DNA from 3 places in the Cedecea sp. genome. Region 1 is predicted to be linked to each of the others. Evidence: riboswitches for the same ligand, from Rfam matches in the RefSeq annotation. Region 1 holds a riboswitch; each other region holds the start of a gene.
The links. Region 1 has a riboswitch for thiamine pyrophosphate ahead of thiM (hydroxyethylthiazole kinase). Riboswitches for the same ligand answer to the same signal wherever they lie in the genome.

Region 1 (10,025 bases):
ATTTTTACAACACTCATGCCCCCGAACACGCCTTTCATTTTTATGAGGCAGCCGGGTTTCAGGCCATTTCCGGTGAGGAGAGGGTGACTCACCGGTTGTTTATTCGTCGCTAGTTTTAGGTAAACCGGCGGCCAGTTTAGCCGGACACAGGTTTTTGAGTCTCTCAATCAGCCAGCGCCCGGCGGGGCCGGGTGGAGAGGCTATGGGGTAGACGCCGAACATCGGCAGCGCGAGGCCGCCCGGCGGCACATCCTCAATGTTCAGCCGCACCAGTCGCCCTTCGCGAATATCCCGCTCCACAACGTGCGACGGCATGCTGCCCCAGCCGAGGCCGTCGAGCAAAAAGGCATGTTTGGCGAGCAGATCCCCCAGCCGCCAGGTGGAGGGCGACATCACGCCAAACTCTTTACCTTTGGAAAGCTCGGAGCGGTCGGTCAGCACCAGCTGAACGTGTTTGGTGAGTTCGGCCTTTGGTACCATGCCTTCGAACTGCGCCAGCGGATGGTCGGGAGCGGCGACCATCACCAGCGAGACCCCGGTCAGGCGCTCTCCGGTTAACGACGCAGGCATATCCGGCAGTGAACCGAGAATGCCAATGCCCGCGCTGCCGTTAAGCACGGGCTTATAGCCGCCGCCAAGCGCCTCAACAAACAGGCGCAGCGGCGTGCCGGGAAACTGTTCGCGGAAGGCCTTTGCCGCCGAGGTCATTGCCTCCAGCGGGAAGAAAACATCCACCACTACCGACAGTTCGGACTCCAGCCCCGACGACATTCCCCGCGCCCGAGCCTTCATAAAATCAACGCGAGAAACAATGCCACGGGCGTCGGCCAGCAGCACCTCACCCTCTGGCGTGAGCCTGGGATACCGGCCAGAGCGGTCGAACAGCTGCACGCCAATTTGCGCTTCCAGTCCCCTGATCAAATCGCTGATCACCGACTGGGCTCTATACATTTTGCGGGCGGCCGCAGAGAAGCTGCCTTCGTCGACGGCGGCGATAAAGGTGCGAAGTTGATCGAGCGAAATACCATCCAGCATCGGAGTTCCTGCTTAGCGGTGACCGGGTGAAGCGCAATATAGCCCGTCGTTCGGCCTTTGTCATCGGGGATGATGTATCGGCTGTGGCGATGGGTTGCATCGAAATATAACGGCTATTCGGGTAGGGAAGGCGATGGCATAGTGGCTGCCATGTTCAGCGAATTCTGAAGATTGAGCACCGCTATGTTAACGGCTTTTAAAAAACTCTTTACGCGCTTAACCCCTAAACAACGCTCTATTTCCGAGGCTAAAACGATGTCGACTATTCTGCATATTGATACCAGTGTTCTTGGCGGCTACTCCGTCAGCCGCCAGCTGTCGGCGGAGATTGTTGCTCGCCAGAAAACGCTGCACCCCGGTGCGAACGTGATTTACCGCGACCTGGTTCAGTCACCGGCTCAGCACCTGTCGGACAAGCACATTGCCGCTTTCCAGGGTGCAGAAGTGACCGACGCGGCGCTGGGCGAAGACCTGGCCGCTGGCGGGGCGTTCATCGACGATCTGTTCGCTGCCGACGTGATTGTCATCGGCGTGCCGATGTACAACTTCTCCATTCCTTCCCAGCTCAAGGCGTGGATTGACCGCGTCTGCGTGGCCGGGCGGACTTTCCGGTACGGCGCAAACGGCCCTGAGGGCCTGTTGCCAAAAGGCAAAAAAGTGTTTATCGCCTCTTCACGCGGCGGCCAGTACACCGGCGACAGCCCGGCGGCTTTCCTGGAGCATCAGGAGTCTTATCTGAAAGTGGTGCTGGGCTTTATTGGCCTGACCGACGTGACGATTATCCGCGCTGAAAACTTAAACCGTGGCGACGAAGCGAAAAATGCCGCGCTCGCCGATGCAAAAGGCCAGATTGCCGCGCTGTCCTGATAACGACACCGCGCATCAATCAATTTAACGGGAAATCCTGATGGACAGATACGCTACTAACTTCGCGACCGTGGGTCGCATCGTGATTGCCGCGATTTTTATCGTCAGCGGACTGGGGAAAATCGCTACGCCTGAGGCGACACAGGGCTATATTGCCTCGGTAGGGCTGCCGTTCCCGTTACTCGGGTACCTTATTGCCCTGGCGGCTGAGGTTGGAGGCGGCATCCTGCTGCTGGTGGGCTACCGTACACGACTCATTTCGGCGCTGCTGGCCGTGTTCACCGTGGCGACGGCGGTGTTTTTCCACCACAACTTTGCCGACCAGAACACCCTGCTGCACTTCCTGAAAAACCTGATGATTGCTTCGGGGCTGCTGCAAATCTCAGCGCTGGGAGCGACGTCTCTGAGCTTTGATACGCGCCGCCTGCAGCGTCAACTACGGTAATAGGCTTTGCCAGAGGCCTCTTATCCGGAGGCCTCAGATTGATGACAAACAGCCGAAAAACGTGGTTTTCGACTGTTTGGGGCAAACCAGAGAACATTATTCATTGTTTTTATTAGACCTGGGTTCGGACTTTTTTAGAGCAATGAACTTTGTCAGCAGTCTCAGGCCTCTTTTTGGAGGCCTCATTTTTTAGTTAAAACGCCCGCCAGATGAGCACCGCAATTCCGCCAAACAGCAGCCATTTAACGATGTAGTACACCGTCTTATTCCAGCTTTTGAGCTTCTTGCCGACGATACGAATCTGATAGATGTAACGGAACGCGCGGTTAATGCCGCCGATGCGGTCATTTTCATCGTTAGGCGCCGACGCGGCGCTCATCAAATTGCGTCCCAGCCAGTGATTGACCGCCTGGGCCCAGCGGTAACGCATCGGTCTTTCCACATCGCAAAACAGGATCAGGCGATTCTCACCGCTGGTATTTTCCGCGTAGTGAATATAGGTCTCGTCAAACAGCACGCCTTCGCCATCTCGCCAGCTATAACGCTTGCCGTCCACTTCAATAAAGCAGCGATCGTCATTGGGGGTTGCCAGCCCCAGGTGGAAACGCAGCGAACCGGCGTACGGGTCGCGGTGACGCGGCAGGCGGCTGCCGTCGGGCAGGGTGGCGAACATTGCGGCCTTGATGGACGGAATCGCATGCAGTAGCTCTGTTGTTTTTGGACACAGCAGGCTGGCCGACGGGTGGGCGTTTTCATACCACTTCAGGTAAAAGCGTTTCCAGCCGGTTTTAAAGAAGGAGTTAAAGCCGGCATCGTTAAATTTGTCGGCGGCTTTTATCTGCTCCAGCTTTTGCAGGTGAATACCTTCTTCGCGAATAACCTCCCAGTTATCACGTAAAGTGACGAGCTCGGGAAACGTTTCCGGCGTTAAGTAAGGCGTATTCGGTACTCGGGAAAAGAGGTACATAAAGCCGTTGAGCGGGGCGGTAAACGTAGAGTGGTCCGACAGCTGCCGCCAGAAGCGAAAGCGAACCCGGCCGCGATAATGCACATAGGCCACTGAAATAATAATGATGAGCAAAATGATATATTTCATATTGTTTTATCTAACCACTATGATTTTGAACATCCCTGCCGGGCGAAAGGCCCAGACTGCCATAAACGCACCTTTGCAAAGGCGCTGAAATAGAGCTTAGCAGCGGTTTTAGCGAAGTAAATGTTGCCTCGGAACAAGTTTCGGGCTTGTTTAAGATAAGGGGGGCTGGCATCATTCTTGGCGTGATTAACCTGTAGAGTTGATCACAACACATTGATTTAAATGACTCGGGGTGCCCTTCTTTGTGAAGGCTGAGAAATACCCGTACCACCTGATCTGGATAATGCCAGCGTAGGGAAGTCAGATGCCTGTCCGGTATCCCTTCTTTCACGCCGGACAGGAGCCTTACCTTGATGCAACCTGACCTGCTACCCGGCGCGACTGCCGCCTCTGTTTTACACCAACTCCGTCAGCATTCTCCGCTGGTTCACTGCATGACCAATGACGTAGTGCAAACTTTTACCGCTAACGTACTGCTGGCGCTGGGCGCTGCCCCGGCCATGGTCATTGAGGCCGAAGAAGCGGCGCAGTTCAGCGAATTTGCGAGCGCACTGCTGATCAACATCGGCACGCTGACTTCAGAGCGTGCGGCCGCGATGCTGGCTGCCATTCATGCCGCCAATAATGCCGGAACGCCATGGGCGCTCGACCCTGTCGCCGTAGGTGGCCTTGCTTTCCGTACGCGCTTTGCCCGCAAGATAATTCAACTGAAACCAGCGGCTATTCGTGGCAACGCCTCTGAGATCCTGGCGCTGGCGGGGGAGCAGGCCGGAGGGCGTGGCGTGGACAGCACCGACGATGCGCTTTCTGCTATTCCGGCGGCGCAAAAGCTGGCGCTTGAAACCGGGGCGGCGATCGCCGTGACCGGCGAAATTGATTACGTCACAGACGGAGAGAGAACGCTGGCCGTTACCGGCGGCGGAGAGCTGATGACGCGCGTAGTCGGCACCGGTTGCGCGCTTTCCGCCGTGGTTGCTGCATGTTGTGCTTTACCGGGCGACAGGCTGGACAACGTTGCCAGCGCCTGCCGCTTTATGTCGCTGGCCGGTGAACAGGCCATCGCCGCCAGCCGCGGGCCGGGAAGTTTTACGCCCGCTTTCCTCGACGCGCTTTATCATCTGAACGCGGAGGTGCTGGCATGAAGCGAATCAACGCCCTGACCATCGCCGGAACCGATCCAAGCGGCGGCGCGGGGATCCAGGCCGATTTGAAAACCTTCTCCGCGCTCGGCGCTTACGGCACGAGCGTGATCACCGCGCTGGTGGCGCAAAATACCCGTGGCGTGCAGTCCGTTTACCGCATCGAGCCTGAGTTTGTGGCGGCGCAGCTCGATTCGGTGCTCAGCGACGTGCGCATCGACACCACAAAAATCGGCATGCTGGCAGAGGCTGATATCGTTGAGGTCGTCGCGGAACGGCTGGCGTTTTACAAGGCGCAAAACGTGGTACTGGATACGGTGATGCTGGCGAAAAGCGGTGACCCGCTGCTGGCACCGTCCGCGATAGAAAGCTTACGCCGCAGGCTGTTACCGCACGTTGCGCTGATTACACCTAATCTCCCGGAGGCCGCGGCGCTGCTGGATGCGCCCCATGCCCGCAGCGAAAAAGAGATGCGCGAACAGGGTGAAGCCCTGCTGGCGATGGGCTGCGAGGCGGTACTGATGAAAGGGGGGCACCTGGACGATGAAGAAAGCCCGGACTGGCTGTTTACCCGCCATGATGTGCAGCGTTTTACCGCGCCGCGTGTACAGACGAAAAACACCCACGGCACCGGCTGTACCTTATCTGCCGCGCTGGCTGCGCTGCGCCCTCGTCATGACGACTGGGCGCAAACCGTAGCCGCCGCAAAAGTCTGGCTGTCTAAAGCGCTGGCGCAGGCCGATTCTCTCGAGGTTGGGCACGGCATTGGCCCGGTGCATCATTTCCACGAATGGTGGTAACTGTCGGTTAAGCGAGAAGTTTTTAGCCAGCATAATACCAATGGTACTATACTGGCTTCATCTTCCCTGCTGGACAATTGCGTACCATGGAACAGGCCCATCATCAGTTAGTTGAGCAGCTAAAACAGCGCTTTGCCGCCCCGGATAACGTCCCTCTGTACCTTAAATTTGTCGAAACGGTGAAAAACGCCGTGCGCTCTGGGCAACTGCCCCAGGGCAATATCTTGCCGGGCGAGCGCGATCTTAGCCAGTTGACCGGCGTTTCGCGTATTACCGTGCGCAAGGCGATGCAGGCGCTGGAAGATGAAGGCGTGGTGACGCGTTCGCGCGGTTACGGCACGCAGATTAATGCGACGCTTGAGTATTCGCTGAAAGAGGCCAGAGGGTTTTCGCAGCAGGTGGTACTGCGGGGCAAAAAGCCGGACACGCTGTGGGTTAACAAGCGCGTGGTGAAGTGCCCGGCAGACGTGGCGGAGCAGCTGGCTGTCCCCGCGGAAAGCGACGTTTTTTTGCTCAAGCGTATCCGTTATGTGGATGAAGACGCGGTATCTATCGAGGAGTCTTACGTGCCGGCAGGCTTAATTGCCGATCCGGATGAGATTGGCGTCTCGCTGTACGACTATTTCCGCAGCCAGAACATTATTCCGCAGCGCACGCGCAGCCGGGTTAGCGCCAGAATGCCGGACAGTGAATTCCAGACGCACATCAGGCTGGAAACGCCGGTGCCGGTTTTAGTCATCAAACAGGTGGCGTTCGATCCGCAAAACCGGCCCATTGAGTACAGCATCAGCCACTGTCGCAGCGATTTATACGTTTTCGTCTGCGAGGAGTAGGGATTGTTCTAGCTGCGCGAGTTTTGGCGCGCAGTCGCCGCCGCGGTGGCCAACCACATAGCTGGCAACCGCATTACCCAGGCTAACCGCTTCTTCCAGACTCCAGCCAGCCGCCAGGCCTGCCAGCGTGCCGCCCGCGTGGCTGTCGCCAGCACCGATGGTATCGACGACGGCGGTCGGGAACGGCGCGGCGATGCCCATTTGTTTGCCGTCGGCAAACCAGGCGCCTTCTTTATCTAACCGAACGATCAGCGGACTGGCGTAGTGGGTCAGCCACGCGCTGCAGATCGCTTCGATATTGTCAGGATCAACGTCAAGCCACTCCGCAACGATGGCGGCTTCCTGGCGATTCAGCGAAACAATCGGCCTGCAGGCCATAATCCTTGCCAGCAGCGGCTGGGGGATATCGGCAATGCGCGGGCCGAAGTCGATAAACGGCGTAATATCACGAAGTGATTCCAGCCAGCGGACGAGCAGTTCAGCGCAAGGCCCGGCGAGCTGGTAGCCGGAAAGCGACAGCAGCGTGCCGGGCGCGATAACTAAGGCATCAAGCCAGGCCTGATTCCACTGATGCTCCACGCCGCGGAAAGACATAAAGGTACGTTCCCCGTCGGGTTCAACCAGCGCCAGGCACCAGCCGTTATCCCCTGCATCGGTATGGATTTCGCTGCGGATTTGCTGTTTTTCGAGGCTGTTACGAATAATGTCGGCCCAAGTGCCCTCGCCAATCGGCAGCGCGTTCTGCGAGGCTATGCCCAGGCGCGAAAGCGTGATGGCGATGTTCAGCGCGCAGCCGCCGATGTTAACGCCCTGCTGATGCAGTTCGATATCACAGCCTCGCCACGGCAGGGCGTAGGCGTCGGCGATGACGTCAATCACTGCCGAACCGAGCACGCAGACCGGGCGCTGAGCGCTGAGCCGCGGCAGCTTGCTTAGCAGCTCATTTGGCTTCATGGCTGGCCTCTCTCTGCTGGCGGTAAGCCATAAAGATTCGGCTGTAGCGCGTGAAGTCGAGCTGGTTCTCTTCATCCAGCTCCTGTTTTAACGCCGGATCGATGCTTTCCACGCCATTAAGGGCGCCGCAGATGGCGGTTGCCATGGCGCCAATGGTGTCGGTGTCTCCCCCAAGGTTTGCGCACAGGATGGCGCAGCGGTTAGGGTCGGTTTTTGCCAGTTCGACCATTGCGATGGCGGCCGGAACGGACTCAACGGTGCTGGTGCCGGTGCCGACTAGCTGATAAATCTCCTCCATGGCCGATTCGGTACCGCGGGCTTTGCGGGCCACGCCGAGCGCAAGCTCCAGACGTGCAGCGAGGGAGGCGCTGAAGGTGGTGATCCGTTTTTCCTGCGCGTGGCGGGCAACGGAAGGCAGTTCATCGCAAATGGTTTCCCAGCTTGCACCGTCAATCGCGCGGGAAATTGCCCAGGAAATCACCACCGCACCGGCGATGGCCAGGTCAGACTTGTGCGTAGGGCTTGAGGCCAGCGCCACTTCGTCCACAAACTCATCAAGATTTGCCGTAGGCAGCATGCAGCCCAGCGGGGAGGCCCGCATAGCCGCGCCGTTGGTGACGCCGTTGTTTTCCAGCTCGCTGACCGGCGTGCCTTGTTTAATCGCATTCAGGGCTATTTTTGACGTCGGGCCGAGCACGTTTTTATTAAACGCATCGAACCCTTCTGCCCACGCCAGGATATGGCGACCAATGGCGTCCGGGTTGATCGCGCCGTGGTGCTCGATGATGGCATCCGCCAGCGCCAGCGCCATTGAGGTGTCGTCGGTAAACTTAGCGCGGGCAAAGTAACAGGCGGCGTTGTTTTCTGCCGGGCCCGGCAGGAACCGGTCTATCCAGCCAAAATGAGCCTTCACGCGCGAGCGCGGCCACAGTTCGGACGGCATACCCATCGCATCACCTAACATCTGGCCGTAAAAGGCTCCCAGAATACGATTTTCCATTGTTACGCTTCCTTCAATACTTTTTCAGATTCATCACCGGCAACGGCGATGGTAGCAATCTCTTTGTCCGACTCGCGGAAGAAGACCATGAACAGCACGGCGATGACGGCGATCATTATTGCGCCAAAGCCCCACATCCCCGCCCAGTTAAAGGTCTGGCCGTTCACCGGCGAGGCGTAAGCAAACATTTTTTCCATCATTTTGCCGCCGAGGCTGTAGCCCAACAGGCTGCCGAAGCCCTGGCAGCAAAGGGTGATCAGCCCCTGCGCCGCGGTGCGCATATATACCGGGGATTTCTTGTCTACGTAAATGTAGGCGGTGACGTAGTAGAAGTCGTAGCTCACGCCGTGCAGCAGGATGCCGAGGAACAGCAGGCCGTAGGTGAACAGGTGTGACGCGTCGCCGTAAACAAAGAAGCCGTAGCGAATGGCCGCCGTGACCAGACCAAGCAGTAAGACCTTTTTAATACCAAAACGCTTAGTGAAGAACGGCAGCGCCAGCATAAAGAAGATTTCGGAGAACTGGCCGAGGGTCATCCAGCCGGTGGCGTTGTGCATGCCGACTTCGGTCAGGTAGCCGTTGGCAAAGATGTAGTAAAACGCCAGCGGCATAGCAAACAGGAACGAACAGAAGAAGAAGACCAGGAAGTTTTTGTCTTTGAGCAGCACCAGCGCGTCGAGGCCCAGCATCACCTTCAGGCTTAATTTGCCGGTACTTTTTGGCGGCGTATTGGGCAAGAAGAACGCGAACACGCCCAGAACAACGGAACTGATAGCGGTAATCAGCAGCGGCACGTTGGTCGGCGAGATATCGCTGAAGCCCATCATCTGCGGCAGAAAGCCGCACACAATTCCGGAGGCAATCCAGCCGATGGTGCCCATCACGCGAATGCGCGGGAAGTCACGTTCCACGTCGTCAACGTTGGAAAACGCGATGCTGTTGGTGAGCGCAATGGTCGGCATATAGGTCAGCGAGTAGGCCAGCAGCAGCGGGAAGAAGTAGACAAACTCCGTTTGCTGCGCGGCCAGATACATCAGCCCGGCGCCGACGAACATCAGCAGCGCCAGCACTTTCTGGGCGGCAAAGAAACGGTCGGTTAACGAACCAACCAGGATGGGCGACAAAATAGCAGCGATGGCGGTGCAGGCGTAGGACCAGCCGATTTCACCGGCGGTAAAACCACTTTTGTTGAGGAACAGCCACAGGGGCACAAACCAGGCGCCCCAGATAAACCATTCGATAAACATCATGAACGAAAGGCTAATCGTTGTACGTTTCATGCTCAGGACCTTCATGACAGGTGTAGGGTGTGCCTTAACCATACCAATCAATAATACCTTTTAAATACCTTTGCGTCGATTCTATGATCGCCATTGCAAAAATAGCCGGAGTGGCCGCCTGGCGTTACGCCCGGAAAGGGTGCAAAAGTGCGCCTGAACTGGCGGATCTGCGCCGTGGATACCAGGCTTAGTGCTGCCCACGTTTTTACGGCGTGGCGCTGGATTTTTCTTGCGCAGCGGGCAGGGGGCTCGCTGCCGTTACGGGAGCGTATTATGACTGATATTGCGCAGTTGCTTGGCAAAGATGCCGACGGCTTGTTACAGCATCGTTGTATGACTATTCCGGCAGACCAGCTTTATCTGCCCGGCTCGGACTACGTTGACAGGGTGATGGTCGACAATAATCGCCCACCGGCGGTGCTGCGAAACATGCAGACGCTGTATAACACCGGGCGTCTCGCTGGCACCGGTTACCTTTCTATTCTTCCTGTGGATCAGGGCGTTGAGCACTCGGCGGGCGCGTCCTTTGCCGCGAACCCGCTGTATTTCGATCCGAAAAACATCGTTGAGCTGGCT
Region 2 (10,444 bases), on a different contig from region 1:
CACGCCACGGACCGCCCAGCCCAACAGCGGAAGATGTTCATAGAGCATCTCTCCGGCATCGTAGTAGTCGCGCTGGTGAATAATCAGGTCATTCTGAATATCCACGAATGAGCATCCCGGCAAGGACAGCCTTTCTCCTCCGGCAATCCGCGGATGGGACCAGTGCATAGTCCAGGTCACGGCAAACCGTGAACCGTCGCAGAGCGGAGGGTCTATGGAGAAGCGGCAGTAGGCCACCCTGGCCAGCAGGTGGGTGAAGTAGCGTTGGATCTCAGCCAGCCCCTGATGCTGGCCAAACGGATCGATAAGTGTGGCATCCGTCTCATAGAGACCGGCCAACGTCGATGGCGGCTGTTTGTCCAGCCCGGCGTAATAATCAACAAATCGCTGAATAGCGGATGGCGTTGCGCTCATGAATCTCACCCTGGCGGTGAAGCGTGTGGCGTTATCGTATAATTAAAACTTGCACAATTAATTATATTTGTCCAAGTTTTGGTGGGTTTATTTTTTAAAATCCAGTATATTCAGCGCATTAACAAATAAATTATTGTGCAGAATATTTTTTATTTTTGAAGACCACGACCCACCCACCGCGTTTTCAGCGAGTGGGTAACGGTGCGCGTTGTGAAGGCGGAAGAAGAAATTACAGAGGAATGATCTCGAGGGAAGCGCCCTGCTGCTGCCAGAGGTCAATCTGCTTTTTGCGTGCGGCGGTGAGTTTGCCGGTGGTGACCAGCAGCCATTTTCGTTCGGGGAAGATTTCCGGCGCCAGGGCGGCAGGCGGAACGGGAAGCACATCAATGCGATGCCCCTGGCCGGTGCGCCTGAGGGCTTCAAGCCAAATTTCGCACGGATCGGTCAGATGCCAGCCGGTGATCAGGCAGTTATCACCGGGTGCCCTTTTGTCCCCCTCGAGGCAAAACGAGGTGTAGGCGATGATAATGCCGTCGAGAATTTCGCGCAGGGTCATCATGGCAGGTACGTTGGCTGACACTTTACTGCGCAACGGGCGCAATACTTCCGTGACCAGCTCAGGGCGAGGATACTCGCGACCTGAATCGTAGAGCAGCTGCCGCAGGGACTCGATTTTTCCCTCATTCAGCCGCTGCAGCATGCCCTCCTGCAGAGCAAGCCAGTTGTTTGTTCTGCGTGTCTCAGGGCGCGCCAACAGGGGCTTCACCTGACTGACGGGTACCCCTTTTTTCACCCAGTCGAGGATTTTCAGCGCCTGCTTAATATCCTCATCGCTGTACAGGCGGTGCCCACCATCGGTGCGTAACGGTTTAAGCAGGCCGTAACGGCGCTGCCAGGCACGTAGCGTGGTCGCGTTTATTCCGCAAAGCCGGGCAAATTCACCGATGGAGTAAGACATGAAGAACACCTGATAACAAACAATACTCTCAATATACTACGAATCATGCCGCGTTGAATGAAGTGTGAAATGTTTGCACTACACTTTACTTCCAGTGCGCAAATGAAAGGAGTTCTCATGAAGCTATGGCCTGTTGTGACCGGTATTGCCGTCGCGCTGACCCTGGTTGCCTGTAAATCCCCCACGCCTCCGAAAGGCGTTCGGCCCACCGGCGGCTTTGACGCAAACCGCTATCTGGGCAAATGGTATGAAGTGGCCCGCCTGGAAAACCGCTTCGAACGTGGCCTTGAGCAGGTCACCGCCACCTACGGTAAACGCGGCGATGGTGGTATCAGCGTGCGTAACCGCGGCTACAATCCGGTCAAGAACACGTGGAGTGAGAGCAAAGGAAAAGCTTATTTCACCGGTGCGCCGACCACCGCCGCGCTGAAGGTGTCGTTCTTTGGCCCGTTTTATGGAGGCTATAACGTGATTAAGCTGGATGACGATTATCGGTATGCGCTGGTCAGCGGGCCAAACCGTGACTATCTGTGGATCCTGTCACGTACCCCAGCTATTCCGGAGTCGGTCAAACAAGACTACCTTAAAACGGCACGCAGTCTGGGATTCCAGGTCGACCGGTTAGTCTGGGTAAAACAGCCCCGAGAGTAAGAGGCGAAGATCTCATTGCCCGATAGCCGATGAAAAAAAAGCCCATCAGACACGTCTCTGGTGGGCTGTTGACCTGCTAAACACCGGACATTTAGCTTAAATCGTGCAGGTCTTTATCCAGCGCTTCGCTCAGCACAATCCCGTCGAAATTAACCACCAGGCCACCGCGCTGCGGAGTGCAGCACATGACCCCGACCGTGCATTTTTCGGCAGTGGGGAAATGCGCCAGCCGCAGCAGCGGCCAGGTGCTGCCGTCGGCGGAATATTGCAGACGCAGGCTGTCGCCTTTGCGGGTAAGACGCATCCAGAACAGATTCGCGTTGCCGGGGAAGAGGCCGGTTGCCCAGTCAGAATGCCCGAACGTGAGCACGCTGCCAATGGCCGGGGCGCCGTCGTTAAACTCGATCCCCGCTTTTAGCCAGTGGGATTCATCCATCAACAGCATGATACCAGCCTGATCGTAGAGCGCGCTAAAATCCGCTTTTACCTTCACCTGGAAGGTAAAATCCCCGCTCACATCGCAGCCATAAAAATGGCCGGAGAAGCGCTCAAAGCCGTACCACGTTTTGCGCCAAAAATCGGTTTGTTCGTCGGTGACGACAGAAAGCACGCCGTCGCCTTCACGCCAGACTTTTGGCGCATTAATCCAGTAAAAATCCGTGTTCATGGCATGACCTTTTTCTTGGTGGATTTAGCGCCAGCCCAGCGCTGGCGCAACGTGCTTCAGAATCGAGTCGATTACGTGCACGTTATAGCCCACGCCTAGCTGGTTTGGCACGGTTAACAGCAGCGTGTCGGCTTCAGCAATCGCTTCATCCTGCGCCAGTTGCTTAATGAGCAGTTCCGGCTCAGCGGCATAGCTGCGGCCAAAAATGGCCCGGGTTTGTGGCTCGATATAGCCGACCTGGTCGCCTTCTTTACCGCTGCCGCCAAAGTAGTTGCGGTCACGCTGGTCCATTAACGCGAAGATGCTGCGGCTAACGGAAACGCGTGGCTCACGCGCGTGACCAGCTTCTTTCCAGGCAGCGCGATAAGCGCGGATTTGCTTCGCCTGCTGAATGTGGAACGGCTCGCCGGTTTCGTCATTTTTCAACGTTGAGCTCTGCAGGTTCATGCCAAGCTGCGCCGCCCACACCGCAGTAGCGTTTGAGCTGGCTCCCCACCAGATGCGCTCGCGCAGCCCGTCAGAAAACGGCTCCAGGCGCAGCAATCCCGGCGGATTAGGGAACATAGGCTGCGGATTCGGCTCGGCAAATCCCTGCCCCTTCAACGCTTCGAGAAAGACTTCAGTGTGGCGCCGCGCCATATCGGCCTCGGTTTCCCCTTCGCCGGGAACGTAGCCAAAATAGCGCCAGCCGTCGATCGCTTGTTCAGGAGAGCCGCGGCTTATCCCAAGCTGCAGGCGGCCACCGGAAATCAAATCCGCTGCACCGGCATCCTCCACCATATAGAGCGGGTTTTCATAGCGCATATCGATAACGCCGGTGCCGATTTCAATACGTTTAGTTTTTGCCCCAATGGCCGCCAGCAGCGGGAAAGGCGAGCTTAGCTGGCGAGCAAAGTGGTGCACGCGGAAATAAGCGCCGTCCGCGCCAAGCTCTTCGGCGGCAACGGCAAGGTCGATGGACTGCAGCAGCGTGTCCGCCGCAGAGCGCGTGCCTGACTGAGCGGCAGGCGACCAGTGACCAAACGAGAGAAAGCCAATCTTTTTCATCGGATATCGTCCTTAGACTCGAAATCACTGGCTTACAGTGACAAAAATCAGGCCCCATGCGCCAGCAAAATCTCGCTAAAGCGCACTAAACGGAACACTGCCCATCGCCGGGCAGGAAGCTTCGACCGACGATTGTAATCAAAAAGTAAATGTCGTATAACAGGCACCTCCGAGGGGTGTCCTGTATGGGCTGAGATGGTGAAAGCCGAACCCTTTGAACCTGATCTGGGTCATGCCAGCGAAGGGACGGTCGGCAATAACGCCTCGGTTATTGCCTGTTCATACCTCTGCGCGCCCGGATCTCCACTCACACAGGAGGTCCCATGTACACCCCACTTTTCGAAAACGGTCTTTACGGACAGCTGCGTCAGCAGGCCGGTCGCCACTGGCAGGATTACGTCGATCACCCTTTTCTGCAACAGCTTGCCGCCGGAACATTGCCTGAAGCCGCGTTTCAGCGCTATCTGACGCAGGATTATCTTTTCCTGATTCACTTTGCCCGTGCCTACGCGTTGCTGGTCAGCAAACTCCGCACGCTGCCGGAAATGCGGGCCGCGACCGCTTCGCTGAATGCCATCGTCTCTGAGCTGCCGCTCCACGTTGCTTATTGTGCAAGCTGGGGGTTAGACGAGGAGCAGATGGCCACCCAGGCAGAAGCACCCGAAACCATGAACTACACACGCTATGTGTTGGATATTGGCCATTCCGGTGACGCGCTCGATCTGCTGGCCGCCCTGCTGCCCTGCGTGGCCGGCTATGCCGAAATCGGTCTTGGCCTGCTGCACAGCCCCAGCACCGTGATGGAAGATAACCCCTACGCTACATGGATCCGTAATTATGGCGATGAAGGCTATCTGACCGGCGTGCAGGCCGCCATCCAGCTGCTGGAAAACCTAGGCCGTCAACGTGGTGCACAGAGTCGCTTCGCCGAACTTTCGCAGATATTCACCACCGCGACGCAGCTTGAATCCGCGTTCTGGCAAATGGGGCTGAATGCCTCATGACCAAAAGCCTCGCCCCACCGGATATTCAGGTTCGCGATCTCAGCCTGCGTTTTGGCAGCCAGACCGTGTTTGAACAGCTGAATTTTGATATTCCCGGCGGCAGCTTCGTTACCCTGTTGGGCGCGAGCGGTGCCGGTAAAACCAGCCTGCTCAAAATTATTGCCGGGCTGGCGCCGGCCAGCTTCGGAAGCGTGATCTGCAGCGACGGCAAGCCTGTCGGTGGACGCATCGCATGGATGGGGCAGAAAGATTTGCTCTACCCGTGGCTTAGCATCGAGCAGAACGTTGCCCTGGGCTCGCGCCTACGCGGGGAGCCTGTCGACCGCCGGTGGACGGAGCATTTGATCGAACAGGTCGGATTGGGAGGGTATGCCAAAGCGCTGCCAGCCGCGCTGTCTGGTGGGATGAGGCAGCGTGCTGCCATTGCCAGAACGCTCTACGAAAAGCGCCCGATAGTGCTGATGGACGAGCCGTTTTCGGCGCTGGACGCCATCACCCGGACGGCGATTCAGGATCTTGCGGCTGAGCTGCTGGCAAGGAATACCGTGCTGCTGATCACCCACGATCCCATGGAAGCCTGTCGGCTCAGCCACCGCCTGCTGGTGCTGTCCCGCTGGCCTGCGGGCATAGACGATACGCATGTTATCGCCGGGCAACCGCCTCGTGCGCCGGACGATGTTTATCTGCTGAAAAGCCAGGCCAGCCTGCTGCAACAGCTAATGAAGGCCGCAGTATGAAGCCACAATCAGAAAGTCATGCTGTACGCCTGCGACGCGGGCTGACCGTCTTCGCCGGATTGCTGCTGCTTTGGTATCTGCTCACCCTCGGCAATATTCCGGCCTTTCTTTTGCCTTCACCTTCGGCGGTGGCGCTGGCGTTATGGCACGGCCGTGACTACCTTGCCTGGCACACGCTGGTCACCGCCTCAGAAATTATCAGCGGGCTTGTGCTCGGGGTGCTGCTCGGCGCAGGCCTGGCACTGGGAATGATGTTTTCGCCTCGCCTGCAGCGGTGGCTGATGCCGCTGGTGCTGACCAGCCAGGCGATTCCGGTCTTTGCCCTGGCACCGCTGCTGGTGCTGTGGTTTGGTTTTGGCATGAGCGCCAAAGTAGCGATGGCCGTGCTGGTTATCTTCTTCCCGGTGGTGTCGTCGTTCTTTGACGGACTGCGTCGGGTGAATAACGACTATCTGGATCTGGCCCGCACCATGGGAGCTTCGCGCTGGGCGCAGCTAAGGCACGTGCGGCTGATGGCGGCACTGCCTGCTTTTGGCTCAGGGCTGCGCATGGCCGCTGCCGTTGCTCCCATCGGCGCAATCATCGGCGAGTGGGTCGGATCTGCCGAAGGGCTGGGCTACGTCATGCTCAACGCCAACGCCCGTATGCAAACCGACGTCTGCTTTGCCGCGCTGTTTATTTTAGTCCTGATGACCGTTCTGCTTTGGCTGGCGGTAGATACCCTGCTGCGGCGGCTGATTGCCTGGTCGCCGGAAAACGATGAATAATCGTCTGAATTAAGGAAGAAATAGAATGAAAAAAACGTTGTGTGGTCTGTTGCTCACCGCTACCTTTGTCGCCCAGGCCTCTGCCGCCGAAAAGCTGACGTTGGTACTCGACTGGTATATCAATCCCGATCACGCCCCGATTATGGTGGCAGAACAGATCGGGGCATTTAAAGCGGAAGGACTGGATGTGAAAATTATTCCACCGTCCGACCCTGCACTCCCGCCGCGGCTGGTCGCCGCAGGTCAGGCCGATCTGGCCATCACTTACCAGCCGCAGCTGCACTTCTTTGCCGACCAGGGTCTACCGCTGGTGCGCGTGGGAACGCTGATTAACTCGCCGTTAAACACGGTGATGACGTTGGATCACAACATCAAATCACCTGCCGACCTCAAGGGAAAGAAAATCGGCTACTCGGTCAGCGGTATTGAGCAGGCGACGCTTGCGACCATGGTTGAACATGAGCACATCACGCCGAAAGCGATGAAACTGATAAACGTTAACTTCCAGCTGACCAGCGCGCTACTGGCGGGCCAGGTGGACGCGGTGATCGGCGGCTATCGCAATATTGAAGCGCTCGAGCTGAAGCTTCAGGGCAAAGCGCCGGTGGTGTTTAATGTCGAGGACTACGGTGTTCCAGCCTACGATGAGCTGATTTTTGTAGCTAATCGCAAAACGGCAAATGAGCCGAAAATCAAAAAATTCTTCGCCGCGCTGAAAAAGGGCAACGAGTACCTGCAGGCACACCCGCAGGAAACCTGGCAGGCGTTTGCTAAAGCCCACGCGGAGCTGAATACCGAGCTCAATAAACAGGCATGGCAGGCGAGCCTGCCGCTGTTTGCTGCCGACCCGGCAAAACTCGATCGTGCGCGCTACCAGGCCTACGAACAGTTCCTGTTTGATAATAAGCTGATCAAGAAAATCACCCCGGTGGGCGACTATGCGTTGGAACTCCGTTAGTCCCGGCTCTCTCCGCTGGCGGTTTTCATAAAAACAAATAAGGGGGAACATAACGCCCCCTTTTTAATCACCTGGCGCTATTCTCCACGCAGTTCTTTCACTTCAGAGCGTTTCGTTGAAGAAGGCAGCCGCGAAATTCTGGCCTCATCTTTTGTCGTTCCGGATTTTTTTATTCTGGCAGCAGAAGGGACGTTACCTTTGTTATAGGGGATTACCTCAATAGGCTCAAGGTTGTCAGTGGTCGGCAAAGCCGCAGTAATTCTCTGCACATAGCTCCCTTTACCCGCGCCATCAGACTGAAAGCCCCGCCTGAAATTGCCGCTGTAATAACATGAGAAAGCGGCCAGCGCTGCCTCCCGGGGACTGAATCTGGGCTGCGCCCTTTGCAGGCATTCCGTGTAAATTCCCGCGGCCACGCGCAGGTTATGGCATGGTTCAAATACGCTCTCATAATCAAGTCCATATTTGGCCAGGTTATAGCGATTGATCTGCCCTAACCCCATAGAAAAATTCCAACCGTCTTTATGTAACGCGCGTGCCGTTACGGTCGCCTCATCTTTATTTTTAGGCTGCCTGGCCAGCCGTCCCCCTACAACGCCAATGGCATAGGGGTTATGTGAGGATTCCACTTTGATAATACGTTCCAGTATATGTGGTGCCACTTCCGGCGCACACTGCTCAATCATTCCTGAAAAATCCATCCCCTCTCCTATACACCTGGCGAATTGAGCAGAACGTCCAGACCAAGTGTCTGCTCTACCCGTCCCTGTTTCTCAAAAAGCACATTTTCCTGGCTGTCTAAAATGGCGAGGTAAGGCATTCCAGCCTCCGTCTGACCAGGCATTTTTAAACCAGAGATACGGCCTGCATTGATAACTTTTTGACAGTTAACGCTTCCGCTTCCGGCTATGGCATAAAAAAGAGTATTCACAGAATTTCGACTACTCACATTTTGCCCAAACGATTTAGCAATAACGTCTGAGACATCATCTCCGGGGCAGATATCTACTGGCAGCGACGAAAGGGTGAGTTGTTCAGATTTAGAATCGAAAATAATCTGCGCTAAATGCAAACCGGGCTCTGCAAACTCGGCGTCAAGAAGAAATGAAGGACCATTAACAGAGTCTTGCCCGGCAGAAATGAACTTTACGATCTGCACCGGTGGTATAGAGGGGTTGAGGATATTGAGCTTATCCCAATGAATTAAATTAGTAACACGGAGTTTTTCACGCAGCTGATTTGCGCGCTCAATGGACAATGCAGCCGAGGGATCGGGGTTAATTGCAATAGAGGTCGTTGTTTGTGATATCGCGCCATAGCGAGGCGTTCTTCCCGCCAATGATCCACTGTAATAGCAAAAGGCATCGTTTTCTTTCTTGAGAGCGGGTGCCAGGGTATGAATCTGTACGCAACTATCCAGCCACAAAAAAGCCATAGTATTGTTAATGACAGAGGACAGGTAAGCTGCCGGCGTCATCGAGGTGGAAATTATTGAGCGAGGGCTACTGTACCAAATTTCATTAATTTTACCCGTTTCCTGATAGGTAATCAGCACAGGGTATTTAATACGTCGTTCACCTATAGAAACTTGCATGGTGTCAGGGGATACGGCAACCTCCGGTGGCATTGATGGGTACCCCCAAAGTATTTCATCAATGGAAGCTCTCCAGGAGAGTAACCGACGATTGAAAGCCTCCATACTGCCGAACGTTTCAAGCAGTGTTTTTTCACTACCGTTAAGATCCCTGCCCAATCCAAGCGATGTCGAGCCAAAGTTTAAGTAACCCAGCAACGTTGGCGTGATATCAAGTGTCGTCCCAGGTCGGGTGACGGTTCCAGGCTCACGGCCTGGGTCAATCACCATAAACAGATTTTTGCGATCGCCTTTTTCAAGCAAAGGCGTCGTGATTGTCGCTGGAGGTGCCAGATGGTCGGATACCAGCACAATCAATGTATTGGTAAAGGCTGGCTCGGTTTTAATCCTGTTCAGAAAATCTCCGATCAACTTGTCGGTACAGTGCACGGCATTAAGATGCTTATTCCTTCCGTTGCCGTAGCGAAACTTCTCACATGATCTGGCTATATAACCTTGAGGCTGATGGGTGCCAACATTAATGGAAAAAAGGGCAAAAGGCTGAGATTGCTGCCCAAGCAGGGTAAAACGCTGAGCAAGTAAATCGTAAAGCGTATCATCATGAAGGCCCCAGCTGTTGACATAATCTGGCTCCTGCAGCAGATCCTGAAGTCCATCAATACGGCTGAAACCATGGCTACGATAAAATAGCCCTTTCCCGGCGAATTCAGATTTTGCCCCGCCCATATATTCAAGACGATACCCTTGCTCTTGCAACATGTCTCCAAGGCAGCGAGCATTTGGAATGAACTCGTTCAGGCTGAAATCGTAGTTGGTAAACAACATCAGCAAGGGTAGACCGCACTGGCTACTCACCATACCGGCTATAGTCCATGAGGCGCCCAGGGGTTGATCAACGTGTGTAAAACTCACGCTCTTTTCTTCCAGCACACTCAAATTCGGCAGCAATCCCGGAAAAATCGTTTTATCCAGATAGGTTCTTTCCAATCCTTCCAGGTAAAGATAAAGCACGTTCCTGGGAGACTTAACTGAAACGACTTCAGGCCCAGCATGGAAATAAAGTGGAAAATCCTTTTCAATTTGGTTTAAATAAAAATAGCCAAAAAGATTATGCACGGCAGGATTTACTGCGTAGGAAATAATCAACAATATGATGCTAAACAATACTTCCTTTACTGAAACACTTATTCCAGAGCATCGCTTGCATAAATAGTAGTACAGTCCAGAAATGACGACACCCAGAAAAAAAATAAAAATAAAAATGAGTATTTGTGGAGTAAAGTCACTTATCCCTGCCCCTTCCGTGCCGAAGCGAAGATGATAAAAAACAGAATCATCGAATCCGCAACCTGTAAACCAGTCAGCAATGATCCAACAGGCCACAACCAGGAATATCAAAATGGGCTGAAGAATAAAAAAGGACTTAATAATAAAAGAAAATCGTCCTTTAAGAGATAAAGTCAAATACATAGCACGGGCAAGTGCCAGAAAGGACAGACCCAAAAGCAGTGTTTTCATAAGCTGATATTGTAATAAGTTAGCAACCATTTCAAATGAAAAAGCTTATACGAAGAAACGGTAAAAGTTAATATGACATTAAAATACAAAAAAGCATTTAACGTACAATACACATTCCATGACTGTATA
Region 3 (10,444 bases), on a different contig from region 1:
GAACTCTTTGTAATCACGCCCGCTCAGCACACCGCCCCAGGTGTCAAAGATCATTACCGACTGCGCGCCCGCACGAATTTGCGCGTTCAGGTAGAGCGTCACGCTCTGTGCCAGCTTATCCAGCAGCAAATGCAGCGCCTTCGGCTCGGCAAACATCATTTTCTTAATCACGGTAAAGGCTTTGCTGCTGCCGCCTTCCACCATATAGGTGGCCAGCGTCCACGGGCTGCCGGAGAAGCCAATCAGCGGCACTTCGCCTTTCAGCTCACGGCGAATGGTCCGCACCGCGTTCATCACGTAAGCCAGTTCGCCTTCCGGATCGGGAATCGGCAGTTTTTGAACATCGGCCAGGCTTTTAATTGGGGAGCTAAAGCGAGGACCTTCGCCGGCTTCAAAGTACAGCCCAAGCCCCATTGCGTCCGGAATGGTCAGAATGTCCGAGAAGAGGATCGCCGCGTCCAGCGCATAGCGGCGCAGCGGCTGCAGGGTGACTTCGCAGGCCAGCTCGGCGTTCTTGCACAGCGACATAAAATCGCCTGCCTGAGCGCGCGTTGCCTTATATTCCGGCAAATAGCGCCCGGCCTGGCGCATCATCCACACAGGAGTGATATCTACCGGCAAGCGCTGCAGGGCGCGCAGGTAACGATCGTTCTTCAGTTCAGTCATTTTTACCTTTCCTTTAGCTGTATCGCCGCAGTCTATCATTCATAGTCCGCGCGACACAGGGCGACGGTATCTTCAATTAAGCGACGCGCCACGGTGCCCGGCGGCGGCAATAGCGGCAGTTGGTCATAGCGATACCAGCCGGCATCCAGCAGCTCTTTGGGGTCTATTTTGATTTCGCCGCTATGGTAATCCGCCATAAATGCGGTCATCAGCGACTGCGGGAAAGGCCAGGGCTGGGAAGTCACGTAGCGCAGGTTTTTCACCTGGATGCTGCTCTCTTCCATGACTTCGCGAGCCACAGCCTGCTCCAGTGTTTCACCCACCTCGACAAATCCTGCCAGCACGGTGTAAACGCCGTTGCGGTGGCGCGTATGCTGAGCCAGCAGGATATGATCGTCCTTACGGATAGCAACGATAATGCAGGGGGCGATTTGCGGGTAGTAGCGCTCGCGGCAGTGCCCGCAGAGCATCGCCCATTCGCTTTTGCTGAAGTGCATTTCATGGCCGCAGTAGCCGCAATACTTATGCGAGCGGTAAAACTCAGCCAGTTGAACGCCTCGCCCAGCCAGCTGGAACAGGCCCACATCTCGATCCAGGAGCTGGCGCAGCGAGCCCATGTCAGAGCGGCGGTTTTCACGAATCAGCCAGACGGGTTCGCCTTCCCACTCACCGATATCCAGGGCGCGGGTGCCTACGAGCTGAAATTCTTCCGCGCTGCCGTGAGGTAAGTCACCCTGTGGCAACCATATTTTTTGCTCATGGCTGACTATCCACCAACCATGATCTAAGTTTTGAATAACACGTTCCATAACCTGGTGCACATCCCCGTGTTCACTGATATAAACAATTAGTTTTTACTTTTTTGGGTTAGTTTGCGTTCAATCTTTTAACTCACGGAGTCTCAATCATGCTGAACCAGTTAGCCAATCTGACTGAGCGCGTTGGTGGTAGTAATGAGTTAGTCGACCAGTGGCTTCAGGCCCGTAAACACCTGTTGGTTGCCTATTACAACATGGTCGGGATCAAGCCTAACAAGGAATCACACACCGCGCTCGACGAAAAAGCGTTAGACAATTTTTGCCACGGCCTGGTGGATTACCTCTCGTCCGGTCATTTTAGTATTTACGAGCGCATAATCAGCAACCTGGAAGGCAGCAGCCCGCTGCTAAGTGCAGCCCAGCTCTACCCTCAACTGGAAGCTAATACCCAGCAAATCATGGACCTCTACGACTCCCATCTGGAAAACGCCATCGGCCGCGACAGCTGGGTCGAGTTTCAGCAGGCGCTGTCGGAGATTGGCGAGTGCCTTGAGGCTCGCTTCACCCTTGAGGATAAGCTAGTCCTCCTGGCTATTGATAACAACCTTGACGGCAGCGCCAGCGATGCTGCCGGGCTGGCAAGTCCAGCTTGAGTTGTTAGCTATTAACGAGTAATTTACAACTTTCCCACCGCAAGGTGGGATCATTCTTGTCGGAGTGCCGAGTGCGTTATGCACCGGCTGAGACCGTTAATTCGGGATCCGCGGAACCTGATCAGGTTAGAACCTGCGAAGGGAACAAGAGTAATTCTGTCTTTGGGTGCACCCGTTCTCGGGCGGCCCATATCCATTACTCCTTCCGTTGTCCTGACAAGCCATATCCTGATTAAACCTGGAATGAGCTATGTCTGCATCTGAAAAAAAACCAGGCCGCCGCGAACAGCGAGCTGCCGCCCAACACTTTATCAATACGCTTGAAGGCACCGCCTTCCCCAACTCTCAGCGCATCTATCTGACCGGGTCACGCGAAGATATCCGCGTCCCAATGCGCGAAATCCAGCTCAGCCCGACGCTCACCGGCGGGAGCAAAGATGCCCCGCAATATCAGCCGAACGGCGCGGTTCCCGTCTACGATACTTCCGGCCCCTATGGCGATCCCGACATCACCATAAACGTGTTAAACGGGCTATATCCCCTGCGCAGCGCCTGGATTGCCGACCGGCGTGACAGCGAAACGCTGAATGACCGCAGCTCCGCTTACACAAAAGCACGCCTTGCCGACGACGGCCTGGACGAATTGCGCTTTGAAACACTGTCGAAACCTCGCCGGGCAATAGCCGGACAATGCGTCACTCAGTTGCATTACGCCCGCAAAGGCCTTGTCACCCCAGAGATGGAATTCATCGCCATTCGCGAAAATATGGGGCGCGAGCGTATTCGTGATGCCGTTCTGCGCCACCAGCATCCCGGCGAAGGGTTTGGGGCCCGCCTGCCGGAAAACATCACGCCGGAGTTTGTCCGTGATGAAGTCGCCGCCGGGCGAGCGATTATTCCCGCCAATATCAACCACCCTGAATCAGAGCCGATGATTATCGGCCGCAATTTCCTGGTGAAGATCAATGCCAATATCGGTAACTCGGCGGTCACTTCCTCCATTGAAGAAGAAGTAGAGAAGCTGGTGTGGGCCACTCGCTGGGGGGCAGACACGGTGATGGACCTCTCAACCGGCCGCTACATTCACGAAACGCGGGAGTGGATCCTGCGCAACAGCCCGGTGCCCATCGGCACGGTGCCAATCTACCAGGCGCTGGAGAAGGCGAACGGTATCGCCGAAGACCTGAGCTGGGAGATGTTCCGCGACACGCTGCTGGAGCAGGCAGAGCAAGGCGTGGATTACTTCACCATTCACGCGGGCGTGCTGCTTCGCTATGTCCCGATGACCGCGAAGCGCCTGACCGGCATCGTGTCGCGCGGCGGTTCGATTATGGCGAAGTGGTGCCTGTCCCATCATCAGGAAAATTTCCTGTATCAACACTTCCGTGAAATCTGCGAAATCTGCGCCGCCTATGACGTATCGCTTTCCCTGGGCGATGGCTTACGCCCGGGCTCCATTCAGGATGCCAACGACGAAGCACAGTTTGCCGAGCTGCATACGCTGGGCGAGCTGACCAAAATCGCCTGGGAATACGACGTCCAGGTGATGATTGAGGGCCCGGGGCATGTACCGATGCAGATGATTCGCCGCAACATGACCGAAGAGCTGGAGCATTGCCACGAAGCACCTTTCTACACCCTCGGCCCGCTAACGACCGATATCGCACCGGGCTATGACCACTTCACCTCCGGCATTGGCGCCGCCATGATCGGCTGGTTTGGCTGCGCCATGCTCTGCTACGTGACGCCGAAGGAGCATCTCGGCCTGCCGAACAAAGAGGACGTTAAGCAGGGGCTGATTACCTACAAGATTGCCGCCCACGCCGCTGACCTGGCAAAAGGTCATCCTGGCGCACAAATCCGCGATAACGCGATGTCCAAAGCACGCTTTGAATTCCGCTGGGTGGACCAGTTCAACCTGGCGCTCGATCCCTTCACCGCTCGCGCTTACCACGATGAAACCCTGCCGCAGGAATCCGGCAAAGTCGCGCATTTCTGCTCTATGTGCGGCCCAAAGTTTTGCTCCATGAAAATCACGCAGGAAGTGCGGGACTACGCCGCCAAACAGGCGATAAACGCTGGCATGGAAGATATGTCTCAGCACTTCCGTGCCCGGGGCGGTGAAATTTATCTCAGACAGGAGGAAGCATAATGTCCAAACTCAATTTTCCAGCAACTTCACGTAGGCTTGGCCTTTATCCGGTCGTCGACAGCGTGGAATGGATCGAACGTCTCCTTGAGGCGGGCGTCAAGACCATCCAGCTCCGTATTAAAGACAAGCGCGATGAAGACGTTGAAGCTGACGTCATCGCAGCCATTGCGCTGGGCGAACGCTATAACGCCCGCCTGTTCATTAACGACTATTGGCGACTGGCCATCAAACACGGTGCCTACGGCGTACATCTCGGCCAGGAAGATATGGATGTCGCCAACCTGGCGGCAATAAGTGAAGCCGGGCTTCGGCTGGGGCTTTCAACCCACGACAACATGGAAATGGATCGTGCCTTAAGCGCGAACCCGTCCTACATCGCGCTGGGCCATGTCTTTCCCACCCAAACCAAGCAAATGCCTTCCTCCCCGCAGGGGCTGAACAAGCTGGCGGAACACATTCAAACTCTGGGCGACTATTCCACCGTTGCCATCGGCGGGATACGTATCGATCGCGTACCAGCCGTCTTAGCCACCGGCGTGGGCAGCGTGGCCGTCGTCAGCGCCATTACGCAGGCTCCCGACTGGCGAGCGGCAACCAGGCAATTACTTGAACTGGCAGGAACCGGCGATGAATGACGCGGATTTTATGCGCTATAGCCGCCAGCTGTTGCTGGAAGACGTGGCGATTGAAGGGCAGGAAAAACTGCTGTCCAGTACGGCGCTGATCGTCGGCCTGGGCGGCTTAGGTTCACCTGCCGCGCTGTATCTCGCCGCCGCTGGCGTAGGCAAGCTTATCGTTGCGGACGATGACAAGGTACATATCAGCAACCTCCAGCGACAGATTTTGTTCACTTCTGAAGATATCGATCGCCCTAAATCTACCGTCGCCCACCAGCATCTGCAGCGCCTGAACCCAGGCGTAAAAATTGTTCCGCTGGCGGAAAGGCTGGCGGGTACCTCGCTGACCAAAGTCGTGCGCGAGGCCGATGTGGTGCTGGACTGCAGCGACAATATGGCAACTCGCCAGGCAGTCAACGCCGCTTGCGTGGCCGGGAATACGCCGCTTATCACCGCCAGCGCCGTCGGTTTTGGCGGCCAGATGATGGTACTGACCCCGCCCTGGGAACATGGCTGTTACCGCTGCGTCTGGCCTGACGAGAGTGAACCTGAACGCAACTGCCGCACCTCCGGCGTCATCGGCCCGGTCGTGGGCGTGATGGGCACCCTTCAGGCGCTGGAGGCTATCAAATTACTTACCGGCATGATGCCTGCAACCGGCTCTCTGCGCCTGTTTGACGCCCGACAACACAGCTGGCGCACGCTGGCGATGCAAAAATCAGCCACCTGCCCGGTCTGCGGAGGTCACGATGCGTATTCAGTTTAACGATGAGCCTCTGGAGTGTACTGCCGGCATAACGCTTGCCGCCCTGCTGGCTCAGCTTGAGCAGGGCAAAGCTGGCGCGGCGCTGGCCGTTAACCAAACCATCATCCCGCGCGAACAGTGGAGCAATTATCTGCTGCGCGAGGGCGACACTATTCTGCTGTTTCAGGCGATTGCCGGGGGCTGACATGTTACAGATTGCCGATAAAACCTTTTCCTCTCGCCTGTTCACCGGCACCGGGAAATTCTCTTCCAGCCAGGTGATGATCGACGCGATTCGCGCTTCTGGCTCACAGCTTGTCACCATGGCCATGAAACGCGTGGATTTACGTGGTCATCGTGATGACATTCTTCAGCCACTGCAGCAGGCGGGAGTGCATCTGCTGCCAAATACTTCCGGGGCGAAAACGGCAGAAGAAGCGATTTTTGCGGCACAGCTTGCCCGCGAAGCGCTGGGAACAAACTGGGTGAAGCTGGAGATCCATCCCGACGCTCGCTATTTATTGCCGGATCCCATTGAAACGTTGAAAGCCGCTGAAGCCCTGGTGAAGCAGGGATTCGTGGTGCTGCCCTACTGCGGCGCCGATCCGGTGCTGTGCAAACGCCTGGAAGAAGCCGGCTGCGCGGCCGTGATGCCGCTCGGCGCGCCCATCGGCTCAAATCAAGGTTTGCAAACCCGCGCGCTGCTGGAAATCATCATTGAGCAATCCCGCGTACCGGTGGTAGTAGATGCCGGGATCGGCGCGCCAAGTCATGCGGCCGAAGCGTTGGAAATGGGTGCCTCTGCCGTGCTGGTGAATACCGCAATAGCCGTCGCCCGTGACCCGGTGCAAATGGCTCAGGCGTTTCGTCTGGCCGTGGAAGCCGGAAGCCTTGCGGCACAGGCCGGGTTAGGCTCTCGCCACCAGCAGGCTCAGGCCTCCAGCCCGCTGACCAGTTTCCTGCAGTTTAGCGAGGAGAATGCCTGATGGCAGAAACCTTTACCGACCGCTGGCGGCAGCTGGACTGGGACGATATCACTCTGAGCATTAACGCTAAGACGGCGGCAGATGTCGAACGCGCGATTAACACACCTCGCCTGACGCGAGAAGACTTGATGGCTTTGCTTTCCCCTGCCGCCAGCCGCTACCTCGAGCCTCTTGCCCAGCGGGCGCAGCAGCTTACTCGTCAGCGCTTCGGCAACACTGTCAGTTTTTACGTACCGCTCTATCTCTCTAACCTGTGCGCCAACGACTGCACCTATTGCGGTTTTTCCATGAGTAATAAGCTGAAACGCAAAACGCTGGATGAAGCGGAGATTGAGCGTGAATGCGAGGAAATCCGGGCGCTGGGGTTCGAACACCTTTTGCTGGTGACCGGCGAACACCAGACCAAAGTCGGCATGGATTATTTCCGCCAGCATCTGCCGGCTATCCGCAGCCGCTTTAGTTCGCTGCACATGGAAGTCCAGCCGCTGGACGAGCATGAGTATGCCGAACTCAAAACCCTTGGGCTTGATGGTGTGATGGTGTACCAGGAAACCTATCACCCTGCGACCTACGCCCAGCATCATCTGAAAGGCAACAAACAGGACTTTTTCTGGCGGCTGGAAACGCCCGAAAGGCTTGGGCGCGCGGGCATAGATAAGATTGGGCTGGGCGCGCTGATTGGGCTGTCGGACAGCTGGCGCACCGATTGTTTTATGGTGGCTGAACATCTACTCTGGCTACAACAGCGCTACTGGCAAAGCCGCTATTCCATCTCCTTCCCACGCCTGCGCCCGTGCACTGGCGGCGTAGAACCAGCCTCAATCATGACTGAACAACAGCTGGTACAGGTGATTTGTGCGTTCCGCCTGCTTGCGCCGGACGTGGAACTGTCGCTTTCTACCCGAGAATCACCGTGGTTCCGCGACCACGTGATCCCGCTGGCGATTAATAACGTCAGCGCGTTTTCTAAAACTCAGCCGGGCGGCTATGCCGATAACCACCCCGAACTGGAACAGTTTGCGCCGCACGATGGCAGAACGCCGCAGGAGGTTGCCGCCGTGCTTCGCGAGTCAGGTTTACAGCCGGTCTGGAAGGACTGGGATAGCTATCTGGGAAGGAACGCGCAATCCTGATGTAACACACAGCAAGGGGAAGGATAAGTTTCGGTGTTTACCGAAAGAACGGCAATCTGTCGTTGTCGCTTCTCTGCCGTCCAAATACTGTCCTCTGGTCAGTTCAGATATCTGACCGGAGCGGCAGCAAACGCTTCCTCATGCCGTTCCGCCTTCACAACTGCCGTCTTGATTCTTCGAGAAAAAGCAAAAATGTAACCGGTTTCAGTTTTCTGTGGTTTCTTTTGTGATACCTGACACACAATCGGGTTAAAGCGGTTGTTGCCGCCCCCTGTGCCGGATAAATATCTCTGTATCCTTCGGACATTGAGAGCGAACTATGAAAAATATCGTGTTGTGTTGTGCTGCCGGTATGTCGACCAGCATCCTGGTGCAACGTATGGTTGACGCCGCACAAAAGAAAGGCATCGAGGTCTCAATCAAGGCTGTGCCTGTTGCAGAGTTTAAAGAGAATATCGAACGCGCCGACATCGTTCTGCTCGGTCCGCAGGTGAAATACGAGCAGGCCAAACTTCAGGCCCTTGCCGATCCTCTGGGTAAAAAAGTCGTCGTTATCGACATGATGGATTACGGCCTGATGAAAGGCGACGTGGTGCTTGATAAAGCCCTGAAAATGATGGAGTAAGATGTGGAAGATTTAGAATCAATTATTATGGAACTGCTGGTCAACGCCGGCAGCGCACGTAGCCAGGCCCTGACTGCTTTGCAGCTGGCACGCAAAGGTGATTTTGACGGTGCCGAGAAGGCAATGGAAGAGTCACACGAATTCGTTAAACACGCCCATAAAATCCAGACCCAGCTGATTGGCCTGGATGAAGGCTCCGGCAAGCTGCCGGTCAACCTGATTACCGTACACTCTCAGGATCACCTGATGAACGCGATGGTTATTCAGGATCTGGCGACCGATATGATTGAGCTTTACCGCCGCCTGCCGTTGGTGAAATAGTCGCTTTTAATGACAGGCGCCTCCGGGGCGCCTGTTGTCTGTTATAAAAAACCGTATAACCCGGCAAGTATCCAGCCAAAAACACACGAAATACTCACGCCGATTAATCCAGGCAGAATAAAACTATGGTTTATTACAAAACGACCGATGTGCGTGGTGCCTGACCGATCAAATTGAATAGCCGCGAGGTCACTTGGGTAAGTTGGCAGAATATAGTAGCCGTAACACGCCGGAGCAGAGGCAATGATATACGCAGGGTCGACACCGATCGCCAGAGCAACGGGGACTATCGCCGCCAGCGCCGCAGCCTGAGAATTGACAAACTTAGAAACCAGCAGCAGAACGATAGCATATGCCCACGGGAACTCTTTCACCATCTCCCCTAGTACGCTTTTAATCTCCGACATATGTGCACCAAACATGGTCTCCGCCATCCATGCGATACCATAGACCGCCACAATCGCAATCATCCCGGAGCGAAAAACCTCATTCCTGGAAATGGCGGCGGGATTCGTTTTAGTGATGATGATAATCAGCGCGCCCGAAAGCAGCATGAACATCTGAATAACCAACACCATCGAAAGTGGCTTACCCTCAAACATCGGTCGAAGCTCTGAAAAAGCGCCTAATAAGGCTACAACTGCAATCGATGCGAGGAAAATCCACATTGCAATCCAGTTAGCCATTGGCAATTTTTTATCCAGCAGAGTCGCCGTGTCGCCATAAACATAATGGTGATTTTCCGGAATAGAGATAAAAGCCTGGAATGTCTCGTCTTTATCTAAATCCTTACCGCGAAACCAGCTGAAAATACCGATGGCCATAATACCCAATAGCGTTGACGGAATAGTAATGGCAAGGAGATCGAGGAATTCCAGGTGATTACCGTTGAAGGTCACATTGCCGAGCATGGCGACCAGCGACACTACCGCGACGGAAACCGGGCTGGCAATAATCCCCATTTGGGCACCGATAGAACTTGCCGCCATAGGTCGCTCAGGGCGGATATTATTCTTGATGGCAACATCATAAATAATTGGCAGGATTGTGTAGACTACGTGCCCCGTACCACAGAGTATCGTCAGAATACAGGTAACAAAGGGAGCGACGATAGAGACATATTTGGGGTTGCGCCTCAGCAATTTTTCGGCAATCTGCAGCATGACGTCTAACCCACCAGAAGCCTGCAGCGTGGAAGAGGCCGCAACTACTGCAATAATAACCAGCATCACATCAATGGGCGGTTTCCCGGGTTTAAGATGAAAAACAAAGACCAGAATGACCAGGCCAATTCCCCCTAGCAGCCCAAGTGCAATACCTCCTTTTTTTGCGCCGTAGAACAGACAAATTAAAATAATAATCAGTTGTAGAGCAAATTCCATGTAACCCCCAGAAGCTATCCGTTAAATAAGATCCAAGATCCGCATATGAGACTTTATTGCCGTTCCCGCCCGTCCGCTTTTAGACAAAGCGATCCCCTCGGCGTTAATGACCCGAAATGTGACATGATTAGTTATCAATCAATTAGTTAGGTTTTTGACTATATCGATTTTGGATTGTTTATTTTTTGATACATGTGGAGTTTTTCTTCATCAATAACGACGGACAAAAAGAAAAAAGGATGTTGGAAATCGGAGGTTAATTAATTGATGAGCAATGAAGAATAAAGTGTTAATAGCATGAGTAATAAATTGAGATAAACGTCATACGCACGTGTTAACAGAGCTGAAGGCGATGACTTCCAGATAATTAAATCGCCATGGTGCAGAATAGAAGCGCTGTTTTACC

Region 2: another riboswitch for thiamine pyrophosphate. It lies ahead of tenA (thiaminase II); the one in region 1 lies ahead of thiM (hydroxyethylthiazole kinase).
Region 3: another riboswitch for thiamine pyrophosphate. It lies ahead of thiC (phosphomethylpyrimidine synthase ThiC); the one in region 1 lies ahead of thiM (hydroxyethylthiazole kinase).

The regions. Positions count from the first base shown of each region.
Region 1 covers NZ_DASYBS010000063.1:33,746-43,770, forward strand. The annotation lists gene VGM55_RS10460 (GNAT family N-acetyltransferase) at 1-113, shown strand, start outside; gene VGM55_RS10465 (LysR family transcriptional regulator) at 100-1,035, opposite strand; gene VGM55_RS10470 (FMN-dependent NADH-azoreductase) at 1,291-1,902, shown strand; gene VGM55_RS10475 (DoxX family protein) at 1,943-2,347, shown strand; gene lpxO (lipid A hydroxylase LpxO) at 2,541-3,443, opposite strand; TPP riboswitch at 3,662-3,758, shown strand; gene thiM (hydroxyethylthiazole kinase) at 3,797-4,585, shown strand; gene thiD (bifunctional hydroxymethylpyrimidine kinase/phosphomethylpyrimidine kinase) at 4,582-5,382, shown strand; gene VGM55_RS10495 (GntR family transcriptional regulator) at 5,469-6,215, shown strand; gene VGM55_RS10500 (PfkB family carbohydrate kinase) at 6,189-7,169, opposite strand; gene VGM55_RS10505 (ADP-ribosylglycohydrolase family protein) at 7,156-8,169, opposite strand; gene VGM55_RS10510 (nucleoside permease) at 8,172-9,464, opposite strand; gene fbaB (class I fructose-bisphosphate aldolase) at 9,723-10,025, shown strand, end outside.
Region 2 covers NZ_DASYBS010000004.1:1,198-11,641, reverse strand. The annotation lists gene VGM55_RS00220 (nuclear transport factor 2 family protein) at 1-414, opposite strand, end outside; gene VGM55_RS00215 (MerR family transcriptional regulator) at 644-1,372, opposite strand; gene blc (outer membrane lipoprotein Blc) at 1,490-2,023, shown strand; gene VGM55_RS00205 (DUF1349 domain-containing protein) at 2,115-2,690, opposite strand; gene VGM55_RS00200 (LLM class flavin-dependent oxidoreductase) at 2,715-3,737, opposite strand; TPP riboswitch at 3,900-4,001, shown strand; gene tenA (thiaminase II) at 4,061-4,741, shown strand; gene VGM55_RS00190 (ABC transporter ATP-binding protein) at 4,738-5,478, shown strand; gene VGM55_RS00185 (ABC transporter permease) at 5,475-6,245, shown strand; gene VGM55_RS00180 (ABC transporter substrate-binding protein) at 6,271-7,203, shown strand; gene VGM55_RS00175 (lytic transglycosylase domain-containing protein) at 7,281-7,904, opposite strand; gene VGM55_RS00170 (sulfatase-like hydrolase/transferase) at 7,913-10,315, opposite strand.
Region 3 covers NZ_DASYBS010000007.1:161-10,604, reverse strand. The annotation lists gene hemE (uroporphyrinogen decarboxylase) at 1-666, opposite strand, end outside; gene nudC (NAD(+) diphosphatase) at 702-1,475, opposite strand; gene VGM55_RS00785 (Rsd/AlgQ family anti-sigma factor) at 1,574-2,077, shown strand; TPP riboswitch at 2,128-2,238, shown strand; gene thiC (phosphomethylpyrimidine synthase ThiC) at 2,328-4,229, shown strand; gene thiE (thiamine phosphate synthase) at 4,229-4,864, shown strand; gene VGM55_RS00770 (HesA/MoeB/ThiF family protein) at 4,857-5,612, shown strand; gene thiS (sulfur carrier protein ThiS) at 5,596-5,796, shown strand; gene thiG (thiazole synthase) at 5,798-6,577, shown strand; gene thiH (2-iminoacetate synthase ThiH) at 6,577-7,710, shown strand; gene VGM55_RS00750 (PTS sugar transporter subunit IIB) at 8,030-8,335, shown strand; gene VGM55_RS00745 (PTS lactose/cellobiose transporter subunit IIA) at 8,339-8,656, shown strand; gene VGM55_RS00740 (anaerobic C4-dicarboxylate transporter) at 8,698-10,038, opposite strand.